DNA from 4 places in the Peribacillus sp. NPDC094092 genome. Region 3 is predicted to be linked to each of the others. Evidence: predicted binding sites of a transcription regulator. Region 3 holds the regulator's gene; each other region holds the start of a gene.
What was found. The regulator LexA, encoded in region 3, represses DNA repair genes until DNA is damaged. The targets are predictions, from matches to a motif close to CGAACATATGTTCG.
Positions count from the first base shown of each region.

Region 1: a site for LexA is predicted at 1,070-1,083, ahead of ACQKNS_RS14405 (DNA polymerase thumb domain-containing protein). Genes of this name have one in related genera too.
Region 2: a site for LexA is predicted at 1,006-1,019, ahead of ACQKNS_RS00735 (YolD-like family protein). Genes of this name have one in related genera too.
Region 4: a site for LexA is predicted at 728-741, ahead of recA (recombinase RecA). Genes of this name have one in related genera too.

Region 1 covers NZ_JBNNUC010000002.1:1,111,013-1,113,222, forward strand. The annotation lists gene ACQKNS_RS14400 (C40 family peptidase) at 69-722, opposite strand; gene ACQKNS_RS14405 (DNA polymerase thumb domain-containing protein) at 1,138-2,210, shown strand, end outside.
Region 2 covers NZ_JBNNUC010000001.1:158,107-160,316, reverse strand. The annotation lists gene ACQKNS_RS00740 (LysR family transcriptional regulator) at 1-669, shown strand, start outside; gene ACQKNS_RS00735 (YolD-like family protein) at 1,156-1,407, shown strand; gene ACQKNS_RS00730 (hypothetical protein) at 1,404-1,526, shown strand; gene ACQKNS_RS00725 (hypothetical protein) at 1,860-2,117, shown strand.
Region 3 covers NZ_JBNNUC010000001.1:565,220-567,429, forward strand. The annotation lists gene ACQKNS_RS02655 (YneB family resolvase-like protein) at 1-568, opposite strand, end outside; gene yneA (cell division suppressor protein YneA) at 581-892, opposite strand; gene lexA (transcriptional repressor LexA) at 1,048-1,671, shown strand; gene ACQKNS_RS02670 (hypothetical protein) at 2,170-2,210, shown strand, end outside.
Region 4 covers NZ_JBNNUC010000001.1:933,587-935,796, reverse strand. The annotation lists gene ACQKNS_RS04365 (competence/damage-inducible protein A) at 1-539, shown strand, start outside; gene recA (recombinase RecA) at 886-1,932, shown strand.

The DNA of each region.
Region 1 (2,210 bases), on a different contig from region 3:
TCATTTTGGAATTCTGTCTGGTTGTTTTATGGGATTCGCTCACAAGAATGAGATCTTGTCCGATTATTTTATAAAGTTTTCGCACCTAAATATTTTGGTTTCCAATATGAATTATCCATATCCGTGATGGTTATTCCTTTAGAAGACGTAGCACTGATGAATTGACCATTTCCGATATAAATCCCAACATGGGATACCCCTGTTCCAGAAGTATTAAAGAATACAAGATCACCCTTAGCTGGTGAAGATACTTTTAAACCTGTATTGGAATAGAGCAATGATGTTGTACGCGGCAAGGTAATTCCTTGTGATTTCTGGAATACATAATAGACGAAGCCTGAGCAGTCGAATCCAGTCGGTGTCGTCCCGCCCCATTTGTAAGGTTTGCCTATTAAGGTTTTCGCATAGCTGATCAATGTAGTATTGTTGACATTATAAACACCAAGCGCATTAAATGTGCCCCGGCCGGCAATTCCATCGACAGTTAACCCTTTAGCTTTTTGGAATTTTTTTACTGCAGATGTAGAATAGGTGCCGTAATATGTAGTCAGTGAACCTGTATATGTGAAATAACCTTTGGTTTTTAAAAGTTGTTGTAGTTGTTTGACATCGCTGTGTGTCATTCCGGGTCTGAGGGTTTGATCTCCAATATTTGCAAAGGCTTGCAGTGGGGTTAGCATCATGGCAGATGCAACAGCAGCTGAAGCGATCCATTTCTTCATAATTTTCATTTCCTCTCTATCTATCTCTCTATAATTGTTAACAATATTATCCTACAATACCATTATGACAATTAGACATAATTTTAGTTACAGTTTCATTACAAAAAATGAGCAGTAAGACTAACTGAAAAACGGACGAAAGACTATTGAAAAGGGTTCAGTAATTTAAAAAAACTGAGCATATGGATCCATTGAAAATTATTCAAGTTACTAATTGATTCTCTTTTAAAAAAACTTTTTGGATACTAAGTTTAAATTTGGTATTTTATCCATTTTTAGTATCCATTATATTTTTCAAGGGAATTACAATAAAAAGTAGAAATTTGTATGAAAACTTCCATTGAATAAGAACGTATATTCGGTTAAAGTTATGAATATAATAAAAGCGAACGTATATTCTTGTTAGGGTGAAGAAATGATGGATTATGGGACGATGCCGAAACAATCAATTATGTGTATCGATATGAAAAGTTTTTATGCAAGCTGTTCAGCAGTCATGCTTGGTTTGGACCCGCTTGATTGCTATCTGGCGGTGGTTGGTGATTTGAAGAGGACAGGGAGCATTGTGCTCGCGGCTTCCCCAAAAATGAAGAAGGAATTTGGCATCAAGACAGGGTCGCGGATGTTTGAGATCCCGAATGATCCGAGGATTGTCGTCGTTGAACCTAAAATGGCGACCTATTTAAGGGTTTCGACGGAAATCACCCGCTTGTTCAACCGTTATGTGCCAAAAGAAGCGATTCACGTATATAGTGTGGACGAAAGTTTTGTGAAAGTCGATGGTGCCGCTTCTTTATGGGGAGATGCCCGGATGATAGCTGAAAAGATAAAGGATGAAATCGAACGCGAATTACAGCTCCCTTGTGCAATTGGAATTGGACCGAACATGCTTATGGCCAAACTTTGCCTTGATTTGGATGCTAAACATAAAGGAATTGCTGAATGGAAGTATGAGGATGTGCCAAGCAAACTTTGGCCGATTTCCCCGCTTCGTGAAATGTGGGGGATTGGCAGGCGTGTTGAAAAAACCCTTCATGGAATGGGGATATTTACGGTTGGGCAGCTTGCCAATTATGATCTTGAATTACTTGAAGCGAAGTTTGGGATTATGGGCAATCAGCTTTACCACCATGCGTGGGGAATAGATTTATCCGATATGGGGGCAGCGATCATCGAAGGGCAGGTAAGCTTCGGCAAAAGTCAAATACTGCTGCGGGATTATAAGGAGGAGCATGAGGTGAAGCAGGTCATGCTGGAAATTTGCGAAGAGGTTGGGAGAAGGGCACGCACCCATCGCAAGGCAGGAAGAACGGTGAGCCTAAGCATTGGTTACAGCAAGGATGAGTTTGGCGGAGGTTTCCATCGTTCGCGTTCGATTAGCGAACCGACCAACATTACGATGGAGTTATATAAAGTTTGCCTGGAGCTTTTTCATGAGAACTATAAGCAAAAAACGGTTCGGAGCATAGAGGTCAGACTCTCGAATAT
Region 2 (2,210 bases), 410 kb from region 3:
GAATTTTATTCTATGGAAGAAACGATAGGGGGAGATATTTACATAGGGGGTGGAGAAACAGAGGCTATGAAGCTAATAGCGCAGATAGTAAAAGGCTTGCAGTTTAAATATCCAACTATCAGATATCACTTTTACAGTGGAAACTCCGATGATGTGACAGAGCAACTTGATAAGGGATTACTTGATTTTGGAATTCTAATTCAACCAGCCGATTTGTCAAAATACAATTATTTCAATATCCCGGCCAAAGATGTGTGGGGAGTTGTTATGAGAAAAGATAGTCCCCTAGCTGTAAAAGAAAGCATACAGAGGACTGATTTAATAGATGTCCCTCTTCTCTTATCAAGGCAAGCTATTAAACCGGAATTAACTAGAAATGAATTTTCTGAGTGGTTTGGGGAAGATTATGATAAATTAAACGTGGTCACTACATATAACCTTGTTTATAATGCTGCCATATTGGTTGAGGAAGGAATAGGATACGCAGTCACCATTGATAAAATAGCAAATACATCTAGTGATAGTAACCTCTGTTTTAGACCATTAGAACCGAGACTTGAATCCGGATTAAATATTGTTTGGAAGAAACATCAGGTTTTTTCCAATGCCGCCAATATGTTTTTCGAAGAAATTAGGGATAAATTTTCCAACAATGAATCGGTTGAATAAGAAAAACAACAAGCTTGTTTTATTGTAATGAATGCTTGATATAAATCTTTATTTCCCTCAAACTGTCGAAAATCAAAGCAGGGAGTGACCCAATTGTTTTAATTAAACTTGTTGACTGGTTTTACTCGATCCATACCCGCCAACTAATAGATAGTTAGTGTGATAAAACTTGCAAGATAATGCAGCAGATAAAACGCTAGTAATCGAAGGAATTGGAATAGCAACGGAAGAAGGTAGCTTGGATATGGAGAAGTTAATTAAAACACTGTTACAGGAAAAATACCTACGTTATCTTTAGAAGGGAAATTTTCCCCCTTCATTTTTTTGACTAAATTAAGAACAAATGTTCTGTAGTGTATTTATAGAATGAAATGGAGATGTTCTTATGTCTATAAAAGATCGTGGAAAGCTTAAATGGCAACCTGGTTTGATGCTGCCTGAATACGTAAAATTATTAAATGACGTAAATAAGGATTATTACCGTCAATAAAGCCAATATTAGATGAGTATCAATTAGAGGAGTTTGAGAACAAAATACATGTTGCTATGGAGTTTGCTTCACCAGTGAAGTTTACAGTTTGGGAAGATGGATTTGATCGGGAGTATACAGGGATGATTCACAGGCTAGATCCATTCACAAAGGCGATATATTTGGAGCTGGAAAATGAGAAGGGACATATTATTAAGGTGAAGTTTGAAGATCTTGTAGCGGTAGAAGGTAATGGAGTGAAAAAATGACTAAAGCAAAACCAAAAAGAAAAATGTGGATTAAAAGTAGAACATTCCTAAATGAATTTACAGTAGATGAGTACTTGAAAAAAGAAGTGAAGGAAATCTTAGCTAAATATACAAAATGAATAGAAATCACCAGTTATAACGATTAGTGATTTTTTATTTTATATAATTTTACTTGTTACTATTTTCATAGAAAATTTAGTGAAATGTGAATATAAGTTATTTTGTTTGGAGATTATTATGTAGGACAGGAGAGTGATAATTGATTGGATAAAAAGTCAAAAATAAATCTTAATGATGTGGAAATGACCGATGTAGAAGTTATTTCAACGGAGAATATCGATATTAATGAATATTTTAGAAAGAAGCTTCTCGAGTGTATAGCCAAAGAAGAAAGTAGGCTGTTTTTGTATAAGGAAAAGAATAAATAGTTTAATTGAAAGGACTATTCTAATGTGAAAAAGAGTAAACCAAGAAAAGAACTGCTAGGAAATGGCTATTTTGTAAATGAACCTAACTACGAATTAATGGCTAAGGCGTTTACGGAACTATACTTTAGTTTTACTAAAGGTGGATCTGGAGATGTAGAATTCGACAAATTAGGCACGATAGCTTTATTTTCTGCATTGGCAAATGATGAAGAAGGGAAACAAAAGGAATTAGATAAAATGAGAGCTCACGTTAAAAGACTTAAGAATGAAAAAAAGAAATAGATAAAGTCTTGTCGTGGTCATCTAGTTTACCCTCTGCATGCAGAGTACCGATAAAAAGGGAAGCAAACAAAACATAGTCCCGAAATACACCAT
Region 3 (2,210 bases):
AAGTTGCTGCGATCTCTGCAAATGTCAAACCATTGGCCCGAAGTTTAATAATTTCCTCTATAGGGATATCCTTACGGTCCCTTCCAGTGGAATTCCTTTGATTCCGAAGGTTTTTTTGAGGACGATACCCTTTTTCAACGGCCCTCATCATCCCGCGCTTTATTTTAAGATTATGTAGTTTCCTTTGGTATTCTTCTACAATTCCGACTATCTGGATGACCATCGCATCCGAATCAGATAGCTCAAGTTCCCCATCGTGTGAGAGCGTATAAATTTTCACATCTTCTTTAAGGATGACATGGAAAAGCGCTATTTTGGCATTCCCTCTTCCCAGCCTTGTTTCGTCCTGGATTAATAATACTTCAGCTTCTTTGGTTTTAAATAGTTCGAGCATGTCAAAAATGCCATCCCGATTCAACTCATAACCACTTGCCTGTTCTTTTATTATGGAAATGACTTCAACATCCATCTTTTCTGCCAATTTGACTAATTCATCTTCCTGCCTTGCCAATGATGTTTCCTGTGACTCTTTTTCTGTGCTGACCCTACAATAGATTACCGCTTTCATAATACCCTACCTTCACTGCTCACTGGCCAAATTCTGGACAAGTTCTTCCCCCTTAACCGGTATGACGATGACTTGACCAGGTTTAATCGACTCCGCCCGTACTCCATTATGCTCTTCTATCCAACCAATGAATTCTTTCTTTGTCAAATTTGCTTCTTCATATTCTTCGGCAATTCCCCATAGGGTGTCACCTTCACTTACTTCTATGGAAAGGAAATCATTTTTTTGATCATTGTTCAATGTACAAGAGAATAAAATTGAAAAGATGAATACGGATCCCGCTAATAGAATCGTATAAATATAATTTTTGTATAATTTTTTCATAAATATCCCTCCAAAGCGAATGTTCGTTCGTATGTTATGATCAAATTATAATACGAACGTTTGTTTCAGTCAACAACTAAATTCGAACTTATGTTTGTATAGACTTTGGGGCCATGCTATAATATAGCAAAGAACATTGGGGAAGAGGTGCACAAATGACTAAACTATCAAAACGGCAGCAAGATATTCTTGATTTCATCAAAGAAGAGGTTCGCCAAAAAGGGTATCCACCTTCCGTACGGGAGATTGGCGAAGCAGTGGGACTTGCATCAAGTTCAACAGTTCACGGACATTTATCCCGCCTGGAAAGTAAAGGCCTGATTAGACGCGACCCAACCAAGCCAAGGGCCATTGAAATAATGAATTCGGAGGAAGCGAACAACATTCCCAAAGCCAATGTCGTGAACGTGCCGTTACTTGGAAAAGTAACAGCGGGCATGCCTATAACGGCCATCGAGAACATAGAAGAATACTTTCCGCTTCCCGAAAGCATGGTTCCACATGATGACCATGTATTCATGCTGGAAATCATGGGTGAAAGTATGATCGAAGCTGGAATTCATGATGGAGACTATGTCATCGTGAAACAACAAAGCAATGCCAATAATGGAGATATCGTCGTGGCCATGACGGAAGATGATGAAGCCACTGTAAAACGATTCTTTAAGGAACCGGATTACATAAGGCTGCAGCCTGAGAACTCAAATATGGAACCCATTATTTTACGAGATGTTTCGATACTTGGAAAAGTAATAGGCTTATATAGGCAAATACACTAAAAGCGCTACCCGCGCTTTTTTTGTTTGTTTAATTTATGTTCCGGATTCTCTCAATATGCATATGGAAGAGTAGGTTTTGATATATTTTTTTAATAGAATCGATTTACGTGTGAAAATTACATCATTTATAGCGGATGTAAAGTTCACTATCCCTCTTGTTATAAATACTTTGGAAAGAAGCTCATTCATAAGGAAGGAGAGCGTTGAAATACCGCTCACTGTTAAAATCATTTTTGCCTGGATAATGACAGACTCGCCCTTAAAGCCTTCTTTTGTACTGAATATATTTTTACTTTAATTACCGATATCACAAAAAAAAGCCACCAATCCGCGAATAATATGGATTGACGGCTTTAAAATTGAATTCTGAAAATCTTCAAAAAATGGTGCATACCCTTTTATTTATTAGTTTTAAATATGAATTTACTTATTATTGTATAAAGCCTTGATAAAAAGTGAAAATTAATTTTGATAACTTCATTTTAAGGTGGTGAAATTATGGACTTCCCAACCATTCATACAAACTTTTGGGATGCAGT
Region 4 (2,210 bases), 370 kb from region 3:
GCGAAGAGCTTATTTTGGAAGCGGAAAAAGAAATTCTTAGCAGGGTCGGCAAGTTCCATTATGGTAGTGATAATACTTCGCTAATAAAGGAACTTGTAAAAGAACTAACGGTCCGCAAGCTTTCGATTGCGGCAGCTGAAAGCTTGACCGGAGGGATGTTCCAAGAACAGCTGACAACCATCCCGGGCGCCGGTAAAGTCTTCAAAGGCGGAATTGTCTGCTATACGAATGATGCGAAGGCTAATGTCCTCGGTGTCAGTGACGATACCATATCCGAGTATGGGGTGGTCAGCGGAGAGTGTGCAATGGAAATGGCCTCTAATGTCCGTAACAAGCTCGATGCGGATGTAGGCATAAGCTTTACGGGCGTTGCAGGGCCGGATGAACAAGAAGGCAAGCCTGTAGGTACAGTATTTATTGGCATTTCCTATCGGGATGGAAACACTCATTTCAAGGAGTTGAATCTTTCAGGAAGCAGGGCGCAAAACCGTATTCGGAGTGTGAAGTACGGCTGTCATTACCTATTAAGGGATTTATAAACGCTAAAAGCAGAGCTTTTCACAGCTCTGCTTTTTATTTGGTTTTAGAAGTTTGTTTCTTGAAAAATAGGGGAAAAAGAAAAAAGTTAATTCAATGAAAATGTTTTTTTGGGGGAGTAAGTGAAACGAAATGGAGATTTCCTATATATAAAACGTTTTTTTACAAAGAATATCCCGAAAGAAAAAAACGAATGAATGTTCGACTTTTTGCTTGGCAAAATAGTAAAAAGAGTATATAGTAAAGATAGGTTTTGAGACAGGGGGCAAACCTTGATCTCAAATAATGGCTAACGAAGTACACCTTTAATCGGGCAGCCGATTATTTGAATATAGAGGAGGAAATTGAGTGAGCGATCGTCAAGCGGCTTTAGATATGGCGTTAAAACAAATTGAAAAACAATTTGGTAAAGGTTCTATTATGAAACTTGGGGAACAGTCAGATCGTAGGATTTCAACGATTTCAAGCGGTTCTTTAGCATTGGACGTAGCATTGGGAGTGGGCGGTTATCCAAGAGGCCGGGTCATTGAGATATATGGACCTGAAAGCTCCGGTAAAACGACTGTTGCATTACATGCTATTGCAGAGGTACAAAAGACTGGAGGCACGGCTGCATTCATTGATGCCGAGCATGCTTTAGATCCAGCCTATTCAGAAAAACTGGGTGTGAATATTGATGAGTTACTGCTTTCACAGCCTGATACGGGTGAACAAGCCTTAGAGATCGCTGAAGCGCTAGTTCGAAGCGGAGCGGTGGATATCATTGTCATTGACTCGGTGGCAGCACTTGTTCCTAAAGCTGAAATCGAAGGCGAAATGGGAGATTCCCATATGGGTCTTCAAGCCCGGATGATGTCTCAGGCACTTAGAAAACTGTCTGGTTCCATTAATAAATCAAATACCATTGCCATTTTCATTAACCAAGTCCGTGAAAAAATCGGTGTTATGTTTGGGAATCCGGAAACGACCCCGGGAGGCCGGGCATTGAAGTTCTATTCAACTGTTCGTCTGGAAGTGCGCCGTGCGGAACAATTAAAACAAGGTAATGAAATCGTCGGTAATAAAACGAAAATCAAAGTTGTAAAAAACAAGGTTGCTCCACCATTCCGTCAAGCAGAAGTTGACATCATGTATGGTCAAGGGATTTCACAGGAAGGTGAGATCATCGATATGGGTGCAGATCTTGATATCGTCCTTAAAAGCGGATCGTGGTATTCATACAATGAAGAGCGTGTCGGACAAGGTCGCGAAAATGCGAAGCTGTTCTTGAAAGAAAATCAGGATATCGCTAAGGAAATTTCTCAGAAAATCAGAGATCACTATAATCTCGATGGAGAGCATGAATTACCGCCAGAAGACAATGAACCAGAAGAGCATTTTGATTTGCTTGATTAATGATATTTGGAAAAGGCCTAAGCTTGTTCGCTTAGGCCTTTTATGTATATTTTAAGAAAAGTGCGGGAATTTTCAGCGTATTAAAGGGCATTGAAATCAGATTTACTGACTTCTCCCATAATGAATGCTGTAGATTATGATGGTTGATATTAAGAAAACTTGAATAATCATTGATACATAAGGGACAAACGCTTGACAATAAAAATTCTCAACTATACAATTAATATGTATATTTTACAATTTTTCAAACTAAAATTTTGAAAATTAAGTGCTGTATA